DNA from 3 places in the Ralstonia condita genome. Region 1 is predicted to be linked to each of the others. Evidence: predicted binding sites of a transcription regulator. Region 1 holds the regulator's gene; each other region holds the start of a gene.
What was found. The regulator FNR, encoded in region 1, switches genes on or off when oxygen is low (the NO sensors DNR and NnrR bind a similar motif). The targets are predictions, from matches to a motif close to TTGATNNNNATCAA.
Positions count from the first base shown of each region.

Region 2: a site for FNR is predicted at 2,064-2,077, ahead of hemN (oxygen-independent coproporphyrinogen III oxidase). Genes of this name have one in related genera too.
Region 3: a site for FNR is predicted at 1,796-1,809, ahead of R2N03_RS04520 (universal stress protein). Genes of this name have one in related genera too.

Region 1 is NZ_CATYWO010000006.1:175,858-181,662, reverse strand. It holds gene scpB (SMC-Scp complex subunit ScpB) at 1-100, opposite strand, end outside; gene R2N03_RS17910 (sulfite exporter TauE/SafE family protein) at 577-1,320, opposite strand; gene fnr (fumarate/nitrate reduction transcriptional regulator Fnr) at 1,502-2,230, shown strand; gene R2N03_RS17900 (hypothetical protein) at 2,250-2,504, opposite strand; gene R2N03_RS17895 (FixH family protein) at 2,501-2,728, opposite strand; gene ccoG (cytochrome c oxidase accessory protein CcoG) at 2,755-4,224, opposite strand; gene ccoP (cytochrome-c oxidase, cbb3-type subunit III) at 4,221-5,144, opposite strand; gene R2N03_RS17880 (cbb3-type cytochrome oxidase subunit 3) at 5,157-5,339, opposite strand; gene ccoO (cytochrome-c oxidase, cbb3-type subunit II) at 5,343-5,805, opposite strand, start outside.
Region 2 is NZ_CATYWO010000003.1:383,412-389,216, reverse strand. It holds gene pyk (pyruvate kinase) at 1-513, shown strand, start outside; gene hemN (oxygen-independent coproporphyrinogen III oxidase) at 523-2,007, opposite strand; gene R2N03_RS13500 (ABC transporter substrate-binding protein) at 2,242-3,354, shown strand; gene eco (serine protease inhibitor ecotin) at 3,392-3,877, opposite strand; gene R2N03_RS13490 (UvrD-helicase domain-containing protein) at 3,969-5,805, opposite strand, start outside.
Region 3 is NZ_CATYWO010000001.1:948,243-954,047, reverse strand. It holds gene R2N03_RS04530 (BON domain-containing protein) at 1-315, opposite strand, end outside; gene R2N03_RS04525 (universal stress protein) at 344-1,183, opposite strand; gene R2N03_RS04520 (universal stress protein) at 1,213-1,713, opposite strand; gene R2N03_RS04515 (CBS domain-containing protein) at 2,000-2,467, shown strand; gene R2N03_RS04510 (MgtC/SapB family protein) at 2,627-3,853, opposite strand; gene R2N03_RS04505 (zinc-dependent alcohol dehydrogenase family protein) at 4,002-5,012, shown strand; gene R2N03_RS04500 (universal stress protein) at 5,101-5,556, shown strand; partial or broken gene R2N03_RS04495 (LysE/ArgO family amino acid transporter) at 5,587-5,805, opposite strand, start outside.

The DNA of each region.
Region 1 (5,805 bases):
CTTCTTCGTCGAACAGCTTGCGCAAGTCATTGACTCGCAACGGGTCCTGCGCACAAATCAGCGCGGTCTCGAGGACGACTTTCGCCTCTTGGGTATTCATCGGGTTGAACGGTTCGTCATTGCTCGCGCGCGGCCGGTCGCCGTCACGCTTGAAGTTTGTCGTTCCGCCGCGACGCACGCGGCATATCTGAATGCATGTCGCCCGCCCGGGCCAAGCGCGCAAACGCCGTGAAGCCTTGCACCGGAACGCAGTGGGTGAGCCCAAAAAAAAGGCCGGAGGAGCGAGTTGATCCGGTGCCAGTCAGGCACCACAAGGGCAATTTCTTCCGCCGCCATAGGGACGGATGCTGCACCGGGCGGCTACCGACAAAGGCTGGGGAGCTGCCCGACTCGACTGTCCAGGGCGGCATTACCACTGGATGGCGTCGCCTGAAGCCGCGCTTGGGATTGTTGATCTGCGCGGAAGGCGAGTCGAATTGCGTCTGATTGTAGGGCAATATCGCCTGGCGCCGCAACCGGGAAGATGCCCGAGTGCCCCGACCGCCCGGCGCCACGGCTGGCATGTCCTTCAACGGCTCACAGGACGAGACAGAAACCGTGTGCGTTAAGCATCTCTGGCAACCAGGCAGCGCACACCAGCCCCCAGGTTCCGAACCCGGTGATGATGACCCCTGCGGCGCCGCGAGCCCATCGCTGGCGGGATAGCCCGCGCAACCAGCCAGCCAGGCCTGACATCATCAGCAGATTCGGCAGCGTACCCGCCCCGAAAGCGAGCATCACCACCGCCCCGGACGCCGCGTTGCCTGCCAGCAACGCAACAGCAAGCGCGCCATAGACCATCCCGCAGGGCACGAGTCCCCAGGCGAGCCCGATGACATACCGTCGAACCAGCGGGTGTGCGGCGCGAAATCCGCCGCCCAACCGGGAGGCCAAGGCCGACAACTTGCCCGACAGGCGGCCCAGCATGCGTTCCAGCCCCGGAGCACGCCATGCATCCCCCGTCGCGCGCAGGAGCAGCAGCAGACCGTACGTCAACAGCAGCGCGCTGGCCAGCGCAAACAGACCACGCTGGATCGGCAGCCATTGCTGGCGCCACACGGTGGCACCAAGCGCCCCCATCGCTGCGCCCAGCGATGCATACGTCGTCAGCCGCCCGGCATGCATGATCACCTGCTCGAACCACAGCCGACGACGCGACACGATACGCACGGAGACCCCGCCCTTCTCCGCGGCGAGTGCGATCCCGCTGCACATCGCCAGGCAATGGACCCCGCCAAGCAGCGCGATCAAGAAAACACTCAGAAGCACAGCGGCACTCATCTTTGTGATGCTCTTTTGATATGGGCTAAGGTTATTGACCGGCTTTCGGGAATTAAGCGCATTTCACGCGATTCACCACATCGGAAACGTCCGATAAGCGCAAGGTCATCGTTATAATAAAGCGCAGCTGCACCATAAGAATTTCCTACTTCACCAACTCGAAAGTCATTCGCCCCCACCCGTGCTTACACGAATCGCACTTTCCGACCAAGCCTCGCGTTGCTCCACTTGTGTACTCGGGCAAATCTGCCTGCCAGTGGGAATGAATTCGGACGATGTACGCAAAATGGATGAGCTGGTGTCGGAGCGCATCCGCGTCAAGAAGGGGCAAACGCTGTATGCCCTCGGCGAACCTCTCGAGGGCGTCTATGGCATTCGTTTCGGTACGCTCAAGACCCACCTCACCCTCGAGGACGGCCGTCATCAGATCACCGGCTTCCATCTGCCGGGCGAGATTGTCGGACTGGATGGCATCGGCGACATGCGGCACGTGTCCGACGCCACTGCCCTGGAAGACACCGAAGTCTGCGTGGTCCGCTATGACCAGTTGCAGCAGCTCTCACGCCGACTCCCTTCGTTGCAGCATCAGTTCCTGCGCCTGATGAGCAAGGAGATCTCACAAGATCACCAGATGCTGCTGACGCTCGGTTCGATGCGGGCCGAAGAGCGTCTGGCCGCTTTCCTGCTCAATCTGTCCAAGCGCTCTGCCCAGCGCGGGTATTCTTCGACGGAGTTCGTGCTGCGCATGAGCCGCGAAGAGCTTGGCAGCTACCTGGGCCTGAAGCTCGAAACCGTCAGCCGCTTGTTCTCGCGCTTTGCCGAGGCGGGTCTGATCCAGATCCGCCAGCGACACGTCAAGCTGATCGACATGGCCGGCCTGCGCCACGTGATGAGCGGCCAGGCCAGCTGAACCGTCTGCCTGCATCCGCTCAAACGAGCGGATGCTCGTGCGCCTCCAACTTGCCGATGCCAGGCGACACATACAGCGTGAGCGCGCTGGATAGGCCACACAGCAGCCAGAACACAAAGAACGACACCGTGTAGACCGCTTCGGCCGACACGGTGATCTGTTCACCAAAAAAGCGCAGGTCTGCCGGATCCACCACCGCGAAGACCACTAGTTCGGCCAGCGCGGCGCTCAAGAACGCCGGCCACAAGATCCACATCAGCAGTCGGCGTTTCATCGGACCTCCCCGTGAGCGGCTTGGGCCGGCACGGTGACGCTCTTCTCCACGACCAGACCGCGCCGCACAACGTTATCCTGGATGACCGGATCGGGATGCGAGATCGCCAGCCAGATGGTGACGCCGCATCCGATCATGGCGACGAGCGGGCCGGCCATGAGCAGCCACGGCCAGGGCTCGCGCCACCACGGCCGGGCTTGAGCGGAAGATTGCGTTGCGTGCATCGTTGCCTCCTGTTGGGGATGCCGCGTCAACGCGGCACGATAAAGCTCGACGGCTCGCGCAGCACGAGACTGTCGCCGTCGCCGTCGCCGTCCGCCTGGATGACGAAACGGATCTTGTGTGAGCCAGGTGGCACGTCGTCGGCTGGACGGCGTACCAGCACCGGCAGCAGCCGATTGGCCGCCGGAGCCAACTCGAGGGTCGTCGATTCTCCGCGACCGCCAAGCACCTGCAGTTCCGGCAGGCCTTCGGCCGTGACGGTGACGCGAACCGGATGTTCAGACGCATTCATCAGCTGCAGGCGATAGACGTTTTCGATCTTGTCGCCATCCACCTCACGCGCCAGCGCACCGCGATCTCGAATCACGTCCACCTTGAGCGGCTTGCGCATCGCCAGCGCGGTCACGAAACCGGTGGTGAGCACCAACATGATCGCGGTATAGATCAGCACGCGGGGGCGCAGCAAATGCCGCCGCGCTTCCTTCGGACTCAACCGATCCCGCATCGCCCGCTCGGATGTGTAGCGGATCAGGCCGCGCGGATAGCGCATTTTGTCCATGACCTGATCGCACGCGTCAATGCAGGCGCCGCAGCCGATGCACTCATACTGCAGGCCCTGGCGGATATCGATACCGGTCGGGCACACCTGCACGCAGATGCTGCAGTCCACGCATGCGCCCAGACCTTGCGCCGCGAAGTCGGCGTTGCGAGAACGGCTGCCGCGCGGCTCGCCACGCTGCGCGTCGTATGTGACGACGTAGGTATCGGGATCCACCATGACGCTCTGGAAGCGTGCGTATGGACACATATACCGACAGACCTGCTCACGCATGAAACCGGCATTGCCCCACGTTGCAAACGCGTAAAAGAGCATCCAGAAGGTCTGCCACGGACCGAGCGAGAGGGTCCACACCTCCATGCCCAACTCGCGGATCGGCGTGAAGAAGCCGACGAACGAGAAGCCGGTCCACAGTGCAATCAGGACCCAGGCTGTATGTTTGGCGGCTTTCAAGCGGAGCTTTCTCGGGCTCCAGCGCTCTCCATCCAGGCGGATACGGGCAAAGCGGTCACCTTCGATATGCCGCTCGATCCACATGAAGATCTCGGTGTAGACCGTCTGCGGACAGGCATAGCCGCAAAACAGCCGTCCCGCGACCGCCGTGAACAGAAAGAGGCCGAGCGCCGACAACACCAGCAGCAGCGTCAGGTAGATCACGTCCTGCGGCCACAGCACCAAACCGAACAGGTAGAACTTGCGCGCACCGAGATCGAACAGAACCGCTTGACGCCCATGCCACTGCAGCCACGGCAGGCCGTAAAAGACGGCCTGCGTCGCCAGCACCAGCCAGACGCGCCAACTCGCGAATGCACCCGTCACCGCGCGCGGATAGATCTTCCGGCGCACCTCATAGAGCATCTGCTCCGTCGGTGCATCTTCGGCGCCCGCCGCCGAAGTGGCGGGCGTCATGGGGCGCCAGGCAGGTTCTTGGTCGCTCATTGCTGGGCGCTCGGGTTAGTGTTCGACAGGCCCCACACGTAGGCAGCCAGCATACGGATCTTCTCAGGCGACAGCAGGTTCTCGTGCGCGGGCATGGTGTTGTCACGACCCTTGAGAATGGTCTCGACGATCGTCGCCTCCGCGCTGCCGTAGAGCCACACGCGGTCGGTCAGATTCGGCGCGCCAATCGCCTGGTTACCCTTGCCTGTGGCTGTGTGGCACGCGGCGCAGACCGTCTTGAAGGTCGGCTCGCCACGCGCTGCCTTGATGGGGTCATACGACAGGCCCGACAGCGAGCGCACATAGTTCGCGACATTGACAGCCTGATTGCCGTCCACCACTGCGGCCAACGATGGCATGACGCCATGGCGGCCCTTGGTGATGGTGGTCAGAATCGTGTCCGGATCCCCGCCGTAGAGCCAATCGGTATCCGTCAGGTTGGGAAAACCCTTCGCACCGGCGGCATCCGAACCGTGGCACTGCGCGCAGTTATTCAGGAACAGGCGCTGGCCGATCTCGCGTGCCTGCGGGTCCGCGGCGATCTGCTTGATATCCATGCTGGCGTAGCGCGCATAGAGCGGACGTACCTTCGCATCGGCTTCCGCACGCTGCGCAGCCAACTCACCGCGCGTGGAAAAGCCCAGCACGCCGCCGAATGAACCCAGGCCCGGGTAGAGGATCAGGTACGACAAGGCGAAGATGCACGACAGCAGGAACATCCACATCCACCAGCGAGGCAGCGGGTTGTTCAGTTCACGCAGATCGCCGTCCCACACGTGGCCCGTGTCCTCGCCGGCGCCATGGCCCGGCGCGACCTGAATGCGCCGCTGGGAGAACAGCAGCCAGACACACCACACGATGCCGACCAAGGCGATCGCCGCGATGTAATACCCCCAAAACTCCGAAATGAAGTCGCTCATGATTCTGTGTCCTTATTGATGCGGGCGCGACGCGTACGTGCGTGCACCGGCGACCTCGGCTTCATCAGGCAGCGAGAACGGCAGCATGGCCGATTCCTCGTTGGCGGCGCGACGATGCGCCGAGAACGCCCACCAAGTGATGCCCACGAACAGCACCAGGAAAACGGCTGTGGCGATTGCGCTCAGCATGGCCATGACTCACTCCTTGGCGGCGACAGTGGCAGGCGACGCGGTCGGCGCGCCGGCAACATCGCGCAGGTTGCGCATCTCGACGCCGAGTCCTTGCAGATACGCCACCACGGCATCTTCTTCAGTCTTGCCGGCGAGCTGTTCGCGCGCACCGGCGATCTGCGCATCCGTGTACGGCACGCCGAGCTTGCGCAGGACCCGCATCTTCTTTTCGATGTCGCTGTTGTCCAGCGGTGTCTTCGACAGCCACGCATAGGAAGGCATGTTCGACTCGGGCACCACCTCACGCGGATCGCGCAGGTGGATACGGTGCCAGTCGTCCGAGTAGCGCTGGCCGACGCGTGCCAGATCCGGACCGGTACGCTTCGAGCCCCACAGGAACGGGTGGTCGAACACCGATTCGCCGGCCAGCGAATAGTGGCCATAGCGTTCGGTTTCAGCCCGCAGCGTACGAACCTGCTGCGAGTGGCAG
Region 2 (5,805 bases), on a different contig from region 1:
AGCATCATGAACCGCATCATTGCCGAGACGGAGCGCGACCCGCTGTACCGCAACCTGATCGACGCGCAACACCTGGCACCGCTGCCCACGCGCCAGGACGCCATCTGCGCGGCGCTGCGAGACGTGACGCACATCCTGGGCGCGGTGGCCACCGTCACGTACACGTCCAGCGGCAAGACGAGCCTGCGCGCCGCACGCGAGCGGCCGCTGGCGCCCATCGTCAGCATCACGCCGCGCCTGGACACCGCCCGTCGCCTGGCGATTGCCTGGGGCGTGCACAGCACCGTCAGCGCCGATGTGGCGAGCGTGGATGAAATGGTGGATGCAGCCTGCCGTGCCGCCGCGCGCGAGGGCTTTGCCGTGCCGGGCGATCAGATCGCCATCACGGCGGGCATGCCGTTCGGTCAGGCCGGTTCAACCAACCTGCTGCGCCTGGCGGAAATCTGGCCCCAGACGGCGACCGGCACGCTGCCGGCCATGGCCGCGCAGCAGCCCGAGCCCGTGTCGGCATAGGACGGCGGGCTACACCACCTTGGAGTAGCGCGGCACGAAGCTGATGGGCTTGCCCTCGGCTTCGACCGCGCGCTCGGTGCCGCCGGCACGCAGATGCGCGTCGAACACCATGGCGATGCGCCGCACCAGCAGCCGGCCTTGTGGCGTGATGACGATGCGCTCGTCGCCCACCTTCACCAGCCCACCCTCTTCCAGCGGTGCGAGCGCCTTCAGCTCGTCAGCGAAACTACGCTTGAAGTCGATGCCGTGCCGCGCCCCGAACGCGCGCATGTCCAGCTCGAACCCACACATCAGCTCGCCGATCAATGCGCGGCGCACGTGGTCGTCCGGCGTCAGCGACAGGCCCCGCAGAACGGGCAGCTCGTTGGCATCGACACGCGCATAGTACGCATCGAGATCCTTTTCGTTCTGCGCATACACATCGCCCACGCGGCTGATGGCGGAGACGCCGAAGGCCAGCAGGTCGCAGTCGGCGTGCGTGGAGTAACCCTGGAAATTGCGCTGCAGCCGCCCTTCCCGTTGCGCAATGGCCAGCGCATCATCCGGCCGCGCGAAGTGGTCCATGCCGATGTAGACATAGCCCGCCGACACGAGGCGTTCCACCGTCATGCCCAGCAGGTCGAGCTTGTCGTCGGCGGTCGGCAGGGTGAGCGGATCGATGCGGCGCTGCGCCTTGAACAGATGCGGCATGTGCGCATAGCTGTAGACGGACAGCCGGTCAGGCGCCATCTCCAGCACGCGATCGAGCGTGGCGTTGAACGTCTCGGTGCGCTGATACGGCAGGCCGTAGATCAGGTCGAAGCTGATCGACTCGAAGCCAAGGCGGCGGGCGGTATCGACCACGCGGCGCGTATCTTCCACGCTCTGAATCCGATGGACGGCACGCTGCACGTCGGGATCGAAATCCTGGATGCCGAGACTCGCGCGATTGAAGCCGATCTCGGCCAACACCTCGAGCGTGGCGTCATCTGCGTGGCGCGGATCCAGTTCGACGGAGATTTCCGCGTCCGCTGCCAGGCTGAAGTGTTCGCGCGCGGCGGCCATGACGGCGCGCATTTCGTCGTGGGCAAGGAACGTGGGCGTGCCGCCACCCCAGTGCAGTTGCGTGACGCGGCGCAGCGGTCCGACATGCCGGGCCACCATCGCCATTTCGTGGGCGAGCGCGCGGATATACCGGGCGCTGCGCGAATGGTCTTTCGTGATGACCTTGTTGCAGCCGCAGTAGTAGCAAAGGTTGGCGCAGAACGGCAGGTGCATGTACAGCGACAGCGGTGCGTGCAAGGCCGGCGCAATGGCGGCGCGGCGGTGCAACGCATCGAGGTAATCAGCGTTGCCGAAGCCATTGTGGAAGCGATCCGCCGTGGGGTACGACGTATAGCGCGGGCCGTGCGTGTCGAAGCGTTGGGCCAGCGCGCGCACTTGCGGCGCAGACCAGCGGAAGGCGGTGTCAGCGGCAGCCGGATCCGCGGCAGCCGGTTGGGCAAAGGGGAACATGGGGCGTGGATTGCGAGGGCGATGGCTCATGCTATGCCCGGCCCCATCGCCGCGCGTTGATGTGTATCAACGTGGTGCAAAGGGTGTTCAAACACGCCTCCCCCTCCCATGGGAGGGGTCGAACTTCACCGATCTGTCACGCTTCCCTATCTAACATCGCCGATCCGCGCACGCCTGCGCTGTCTGCAGATAACAACAACGCGTGCGCTCGGTTCGACCTTTGGGGGAAGCACCATGTGGCAGAAAATCGCACGCCGCTACGCGTGCGCCCTGGCCTGCGCGGCCGCCGTTGTGACGTTGCCCGCGCATGCGCAAGGCGACGCCGCGTTTGTCGTCGGTCAACTGCTGGAGCGGGGCGGCGCGCAGGCCGATTACGCACGCGATTTCATGGCTGGAGCCAAGGTGGCTTTCGACGCCGCCAACCAGGGTGGCGGCATCAAGGGCAGGCGTATCACCCTGGTGAGGCGCGAGGTCGACCAGACCGCGGCCGTGCCGCAAGCAGTCGACATGATCGAGCGCGATCACGCGGAGGTGCTCTTCGGCGTGAGCGAGCGATTACTGCCTGCGCTGGCCGCCTCACCGGACATTGCCCGGCGTAACGTCCCGCTGCTGGCACCGCTGTCGGGGGCGACGTCGCACTCCGACAACGTCTGGTTCATCCGCCCGGATGACGACCACGAGATCGTCGCGGCACACAACCGGCTGCGCCAGTTCGGCATGCGACGCATTGCGCTCGTCACCACCGCGGGCTTCGACCCGCAAGTCGGTGCGCATCTGCGTGAGACCCTGGCCGCCGCCGCAACAGGCAAAGGCGACGCGGCGGAGACGCTCGAGGTATACACACTGGCGGACGACCCGGGCGGACTCGCCGCGCGCATCGCCCCGACCAAGCCGACCGCCGTCATCGTCGCGGGCGACACCCTCGCCTACTCGACCGTGGGCCGCGCGCTGGCGCAGCACGGCTGGTATGGCTTTCTGGTCGGGCTGTCGTCGGTGAACCCACAGGTGGCACGCGAGATCCTCGGCGCAGGCTACAGCGGTGGCATGTTGCTCGCGCAGACCGTGCCAAACCCTGCCAGCGCCGGCACGAAGATCGCACGCGAGCACATGGCGCGCATGAAACAGTTTCTGGATGAACCGCCATCGGCCGCAACGCTGTCGGGCTACATCGCGGCAACCTATCTCGTGCAGGCGATGAACGCGGCAGGCGGCAAGGTTGCGGGCGCGGAGTTGCGGCGAGCGCTGCGGACACGCATCGACCTCGGCGGCTTCACGCTCGATTTCACGCGCGGCAATCGCGGCAGCGACTTCGTGGATCTGAACTACATCCAAGGCAGCGGCAACTAGGCAGGCCGACGCGGCATACGCGCCGCTCGCCGTGACGCTATTGCTCGCGGCCCGACTGGACGTCCGTCGAGGCGTGCCACAGCCGGTAGCGCACCTCGAACGCATGCGGGACGTAGACCACCAGCGGCAGGCGGCTGTTGTATCGCAGCAGGTAGCCCTCGCCTTGCACGGGCACGAACGCTTCGCGTTCCGCCTGGCCGGGGCACGCCATCATGGTGGCAGCAGGCCCCTTGGCGCCAGCGAGCCGGTAATACCCATAGCCCCAGCCCTGCACGGTCTCCTGGTTCAGGTTGCCCATGAACCAGTGGCGGTTGCAGTCCACGCGCATGGTCTTGCCGACGATGAGTTCGACGCGGATGTCGTCTTCGTGCGCGGTGGCCGGCAATGCAATGACGACGCGCTTCTGGCCGTCGGGGGCCTTGGGAAACATCTTGATGTCGTCGGCGCTCAACGCCGCGCCCGGGGCAGCCGCTGGCGCGGCACCTGCAACGCAGCACAACGTCGCGAATACGGCGGGCAGCAAAGATTCGGGGTCAGCTTCATGTGCGCTCCTGGGCGGTTCTTCGTGAGCGTCACTTTAGACAGGAATACGGCGTCCGGCCAATCCTGGTGCATCAGGCAACGGACTTCTTCGACGCCAGCAGGCCCTTCAGGGCGCCCAGCCGGTCCTTCGGCGACATCGCCGGCATGGTGTCCTCCGGCGTCGGCCCCGCGTCTTCGCCAAGCTTCATCTCGGCGATATAGCGCGACGGCTCACACACCACCGTCTCGCGCGCACGCTTGCGCTTCTTGCACCAGCTGATATGCAGGCTGCGCTGTGCCCGCGTAATGCCCACATACATCAGCCGCCGCTCTTCTTCGATCTTCTCGTCGGTCAGGTCGTCGTCTTCGCGGCAATGCGGGAGGATGCCTTCCTCCACGCCCACCAGGAACACGTGCGGATACTCCAGCCCCTTGCTCGCATGCAGCGTGGACAGGCGCACCGCATCCGGGTCTTCTTCCTTGCCTTCGAGCATGCTGATCAGCGCGATGGTCTGCGTGAGTTCCAGCAGGTTCTTGCCAGTGTCCATCAGGCCATCGGCATTATCGAAACCGGTGGCCTCTTCGTCATCGTCCTTCTCGGGCTTGGTGCCCTTGCGCTTGAGCCAGTCGAGGAACTCCAGCACGTTGGTCCACTTGTTCTGCGCCTGGCGCTCGTCGTAGGTGTCGTACAGGTAGGCCTCGTAGTGGATGCCTTCCATCATCTCGTCGAGCAGCGTGGCGGCCGGCTCCTTCGCAGCGCGGTCGGACAAGCGCACGATGAATTCGCAGAACACCCGCAGCGGCTCCAGCTGGCGCGGCGCGAGCTGCGCCTCGATACCGCCCATCATCGCCGCCTCGAACAGCGACACCTTGGCCTGCCCCGCGAACGAACCCAGCGTTTCGAGCGTCGCATTGCCCACGCCGCGCTTGGGCGTGGTGATGGCGCGGATGAACGCAGGATCGTCATCCGCATTGGCAATCAGCCGCAGGTAGGCGCACAGGTCCTTGATCTCGGCCTTGTCGAAAAAGCTCTGCCCGCCCGAGAGCACATACGGAATGCGCTCGCGGCGCAGGATCTGCTCGAACAGGCGCGCCTGGAAGTTGCCGCGATACAGGATCGCGTAATCGCGAAACTGCGCGCGACGCTCGAACTTGTGGGCAGAGAGCTTGAAGACAACGCTCTCGGCTTCGTGCTCTTCGTCATTGGCGCTCGTCACGTTGATCGCGTCGCCCATGCCGTGCTCGCTCCACAACGTCTTCTCAAACAGCTTGGGGTTCTGCGCGATCACGGCGTTGGCCGCGTTCAGGATGCGCACCGTGGAGCGGTAGTTCTGCTCCAGCTTGATGACCTTCAGGTTCGGGAAATCCGTCTGCAGCAGCTTGAGGTTGTCGAGCGTGGCGCCGCGCCAGCCGTAGATGGCCTGATCGTCGTCGCCCACCGCCGTGAAGGCCGGCGCCCGCAGGTGCGAACCGCCCGCCAGCAGCTTCAGCAGCTGGTACTGGCAGGCGTTGGTGTCCTGGTATTCATCCACGAGGAAGTAGCGCAGGCGGTTCTGCCACTTCAGCCGCACCTCTTCATTGCGAGCGAATAGCTCGGCAGGAATGCGGATCAGGTCGTCAAAGTCCACCGCCTGATACGCATGCAGCGTCGCCACGTAGTTGCGGTAGACGAGCGCCGCCTGGTGGTCATCGACGTTGTTGTTGGCGAGCGCCTCGGCAATCGCGGTGTCCGGGTCGACGAGACCGTTCTTCCACAGCGAGATCGTGCTCTGCACGCGGCGGATCAACTGCTTGTCGGTCGTCGCGAGCTGCTCCTGGATCATCCCGAAGCAATCGTCCGAATCCATGATCGAGAAACGCGGCTTGAGGCCGACATGCTCGGCCTCAGCCCGCAGGATCTGCACGCCCAGCGAGTGGAAGGTACACACC
Region 3 (5,805 bases), on a different contig from region 1:
GACGGTCACGGAAACGGCGCCCTCGGGCACGGAGGTGTTCCAGTGCAGCGCGTCGCCGATGGCCCGGGCAATCTCTTCATCCGGGCGCTGCATCTCGGGCGGCACCCTCACGTCCACATGCACTACCAGCGCCGTGACCCCCGAGACGCGCCGCACGGCCTCCTCGGCCGCTGCCTTGTCGGCAAAGGCATCGACGTTGCCCGAGAGCGTGACGACGCCGTCCTTGACGCGAACGGCAAGGCGGTCGGCATCGACCGCCGGATCCCATTGCAACTCCTCTTCCACGTCGCTCTTGAGTTGAATGTCGCCTTTCATGCCGTTCTCCTTCGGTCCACGCCCGGACTCAGTGCGACAACAGCACCGGCACCGTCATGGTGCCCAGCAACGTGCGCGTCACCCCGCCCAGTACCAGTTCGCGCAGGCGGCTATGCCCGTACGCGCCCATCACGATGAGATCGGCGTTGAAGTCGGAGGCGCGAGACAGCAGCATCTCCCCGATCGCGATATCGGATTCCACGCAACGCACCTCTTCAACGGTGGCTTCAATGCCATGCATCTTCAGTGCGCGCGCAACCTGGCCGACGGTCGTCTCTTCGGCCCAGTGCGGCGGACGGTCGCCCATCATCTGCAACACGTGAACCGTGGCGCCTCGCATCAACGGCATGGCATCGTGCAGCGCACGCGCCGATTCCCGCCCGCCGCTCCACGCCACCAGCACGCGCTTTGCCACATTGGCAAAGTGCCCCGCATAAGGCACCGCCAGCACGGGCCGGCCGGCTTCCAGGAGGAGTGTCTCGACAAAATCGGCCGCGACGAAGCTGGCCGGATCATCCGGGTTGCGCTGGCCAACGACCAGCAGATCGGCCTCGCGCGCTTCACGCAGCACGAGCGCCAGTGGGTCACCCTCGACGGCGCGCCATTCGACCTGGTCCGCCATCGACGCGGTGGCCTCGCGAAAATTGCCATGCATGACATCGCGCACGAGATCCCGTCGATGGCGGTCTTCTTCCAGGTAACGCGCCGCCCCATCCATCATGTAGAACCAGTCGGGGCTCGGCATGAAGCTCGCATAGACGCCGATCAGCCTGGCGCGGTGCGCCTTGGCGTACTCCATGGCGAGATGCAAGCGGTGCACCGCACCCTCGCTTGCGTCCAGATGCACCATCACGCTGGCATAACTCATAGCGGTTCCTTCTGCCGTTGGGCGCCGGGCTAGGCGATGACGACGTTCGAAAGCGGTTGTGTATCGACAGGCTCGGCTTGGGCCTCGACGGCGCGCACGAGCAGCACCGGCAAGCGGCTCTGCCGCACGACGCTCTCCGCCACACTGCCCAGCAGCATCCGCCTGAAGCCGCGCCGGCCATGCGTGCCGAGCACGATCGCTTGGGCATCGGTATCGTGCGCGGTCTGTTCAATGGCGTAGCCAATGTCAAAGGTGCCGATCGGATCGTCCACGACGACGGTCTTGACCCGAACGCCGGCTTTCTCGGCCTTGGCGCGGCCCGCGGCAACAAATTGCTTACCCTGGTCGATCAGCGCGTCGGTAAACCCGCGCACGTCGATGTAGCCCACGTCGTACTTGAGGTAGCTGTTGTCGATCACGTGAGCGATGACCAACTCCGAGTCAAGCTTGAGGGCAAGCTGGATCGCCTCGTCAAGGGCGCGATCGGCGGTTTCGCTGCCGTCGACCGCAACCAGGATCCTGTCGTACATGGTGAGCCTCCACATCAAACGGGCCGAATGCCCCTGCCTCGGCTTGCTTGGTTCCATGTTGGATCAACTGGCGGCCGGCCCCTTGATTTACATCAGCGTTTGCCCATGCCCGCGCCGCGCGAGAGCGGCTTGATCTGCCTCAAGGGGTGGCTTGCGACGCCCGCTAGACTCGGCGGCAGTTCGCTGCCACGGCGACCCTCGGGCAGGGGCATCACACCTTGTGCAGGATCAACATCCGGGGGTGCCCCGTCCTTATAGTGAAGACGTATGTGCAACGGAGTCCAGCATGAGGGTTGACGAGATTTGCTCGCGCCGCATCGTCCACGTCTCGGCGTCGACGACGCTGCAGACGGCCGCTCGGCTGATGCGGGACCAAAGCCTGCGCGCGTTGTTCGTCACCGAGCCTCGTGTGTCGGGCATGCGGGTGGTCGGCATCGTGACCGACCGCGACATGGTGGTGCATGGCATTGCCGACCACGACGACTGCACCCTGGCCACCGTGGCCGAGGTGATGACCCACGGCGTACTGACCATTCAGGGACACGCCGTCATCAGCGAGGCGCTGCGCACGATGCTGGGCCACGGCCTGCACCGGCTGGCGGTGATCGACGAGCAGCAGCGGCTGATCGGCATGCTCACATTGGACGACACGATCCGCGCGATGGGAGGCGAATGGACGTTGCTCGCCGGCATCCTGGGCCGAGACCGCTGTTCAGAGTCGACGTCGCAGGCGCCGTCGTACCTGACGATCTAGCCTCGGCGTTCTCCATCTCGTAATCGGCATGGCCAGGTAGCGCTGGCCGCGTCCGGGAAGGTGCCGGCGCGGGTGGGCTGCCCGGGCCTGCCACCGCTGATGAGGGGGCCGATCTGTTGATTCCCGCTCGACTGACCGCTGGGCATCGGGTGGGACGGATCACCGCCAAAGCAGGAAGACGGCCCAGGCCAGGGCCACCATCGTCAGCAGGCCGACGGCAACGCGGCCGGCGAACGCCTTGCCGCCGCTGAACGCCACGACCAGCTTGGTGAGCGTATTGGCCGTGAAGGCCAACATGATGAGCATGCCAGCGGCGGGCTGCGCAAGCACCCCGTCCGCTGTCTGCGAGGCAATGGATGCCGTGGCAGCATGCACATCTGCCAGGCCGCCGAACAGGGTGACCGCCACGACGGCCGCCGTGCCAAACCACGTCCTTGCCAGGGCGGCCACGAGCAACAGCGCCGCTGTCCACAAGCCGAAACCAATCGCGATACGCCAGTCGATCGATGACGTGGCGCTTTCCGCCTCGGCCTGCGCCGGCGACTTGTCGCGCAGGACCCAGAAGGCCACCCATCCTCCAATCCCTGCCATACCGGCTGCCAGCGGCAAGGCCAGGAGCCACAGCAAAGCCACATTGATGGCGGCCACCAGCAAGGTCATCTGCGCCAGCGTTGCAACGTTGGACATCAGCGCGGCGGCGACGGCGCCTTCGATGGAAGATCGCTCCGCACGCACCCGCCCGCCCATCGCCGCGATCGTTGCAACGCTGGAAGCAAAGCCGCTGAACAGCCCCGCGAGCGGCAGCCCGATACGGCTACCAAGCCACCGTGTCGCCAGATGTCCCGCGTTACCGGTCACCATCACGAGCAGCACGACCAGCCACAGCGTATGCGGGTTCCATACATGCAGTGGCCCCATGGTGCGGTCGGGGACCGCTGGCCACACCAGCAGCGCGGCAACGGCCAGGGTCAGCAGGTCGGCCAGTTCACGCTGCGTGATGACCGTGCGGGCAAACCGATGCAGGCGGGCCTTGGCATAGAGGAGTACCAGCAGCACGGTTCCGAGGCCTGCCGCCATTTCTGGAGCGCTCACTGCATAGGCTCCGAGCAAGGTCGTCGCGACCAGCGCCACTTCGGTCGTGACACCTGGGTCCTGCTGCGCCGAGTGGTGATAACCCAGCGCTGCCAACACTGTCACCGCGAGCACGACCGCAGGCACGGCAAGCGGAATCGGCAGGCTCGCGGAAATGGCACCCGCCAGTCCGGCAATGGCAAACGTTCGCATGCCGGCTGGAAGCTCGTCCGTGCCGGTGTGGCTACGCTCTCGCTCAAGGCCGATCGCCAGCGACAGGCCCAGCGCAACGGAGAACGACAGTAACGAGGTCATCGCTGGCGCATCGGCAGTTTTCGGGCGTCCAGTATGAACCACAGCCGGCCACCCCGGTTGATCCAACGCAGCCGCGGGTCCGCTACCCAGGCCACGGCTCCGATCGGCTCGTCCATACTGAATGCTCACGCTGCGTTGGGAGGCTTCCATGTCGGAATCCATGCGGGCCATGATCCTGGGGAAAGCAGGCGCGCCGCTGGCGCTGCGTACCGTTCCCACGCCTGTGCCAGGGCCGGGCGAGGTCCGGATCGCCGTGTCGGTGTGCGGCGTCTGCCGTACCGACCTGCACATCGTCGACGGCGAACTCGCGCACCCCAAGGCATCGCTGATCCCGGGCCACGAAATTGTGGGCACCGTCGAATCGTGTGGTGCCGGCGTGACGTCGCCCACGCCGGGCGACCGCGTCGGCGTGCCCTGGCTCGGCTGGACGTGCGGCGCATGTCCGTTCTGCCTGGGGGGGCATGAAAACCTGTGCGACCACCCTGCCTTTACCGGGTACACGCGCGACGGCGGCTACGCTGAGTACGTGGTGTGCGATGCACGCTACTGCCTGCCGATTCCGGAGCGCTACGACGACGCACACGCAGCGCCGTTGCTGTGCGCGGGCCTGATCGGCTACCGCACGCTGCGCATGGCGGGCGATGCACGCCGGCTGGGCATCTACGGCTTTGGAGCCGCCGCGCACCTGATCACGCAGATCGCCGTCGCCGAGCAGCGCAAGGTCTTCGCATTCACACGCCCCGCGGATACCGCCGCCCAACGGCTCGCCCGGGAAACCGGCGCCTGTTGGGCAGGCGCAAGCGACGAGACCGCGCCGGAGCCGCTCGATGCAGCCCTGATCTTTGCGCCCGTCGGGGCGCTGCTGCCGCTCACGCTGCGCGCCGTCACCAAGGGCGGCGTGGTGGTCTGCGGTGGCATCCACATGAGCGACATCCCGGCATTCCCCTACCGGCTGCTCTGGGAGGAACGCAAGCTCATGTCCGTCGCCAACCTGACCCGCGCGGACGGCCTCGCACTGATGCGCGTGGCGGCGGCGGTGCCTTTGCAGGTGCACGTCACGCCTTATCCGCTCGAAGCCGCCAATGCCGCGCTGGATGACCTGCGCGCGGGGCGCGTGGCGGGCGCCGCAGTGCTGCGGATTGCATGCCAGGACCGTTGATGTGCATCAATGGGCGCGCCATCACCGCGCCTACGCTGATCACATGCGGCAGTGTCCGCACCACATCTCTGGAGACTGGGAGCCTGCCATGTACCAACGTATCCTGCTCGCCGTCGACGGCAGCCATGCCTCGCGCCTCGCACTGCATCAAGCCATCATCGTGGGCAAGGCCACGGGCGCCGAAATTCAAGCCCTGTTCGTAGCCGACACGTCGGACGCCGCGCTCGATATGGTTGGCTTCGACGCGATCGCCTACACAGAGCGTGTCATTGAATACGGCCGCGACACGTTGGCCGACGTGGCCTCCAAACTCGAAGCCGCCGGCGTGAAGCACTCCACCAAGCTGCTGGAAAAAGCCGTCGCGCCAGGACAGATCTCTTCGACCATCGTGAACGAGGCCAACGAGACTGGCGCCGACCTGATCGTGCTGGGCACGCACGGCCGTCGCGGGATCAAGCACATGGTGATGGGCAGCGTGGCCGAAGGCGTCGTCCGCAAAACCAACAAGCCCGTGCTGATGGTGCGCAGCGAGGTCGAAGAGTAACGGCAGCTGACCGTTGCCGCTGCCGCGCCCTCACCGCCCGAATAGGGCATGGCGCAGCAGCCGTGCGGACAACGCGAGCATCGTCACCCCAATCATCCCAATCACCCCATCCAGCACCTGCCATGCCCGGCGCCGGGCAAACCAAGGGGTGAGCCAGCGCGCGCCAAACCCCCAGCAGAGCAAACCAGAACAGGCTGGCTGAACCGGCCCCGGCCACGCACCACCCGGGCAATGCCGCCGCCTGCTGCG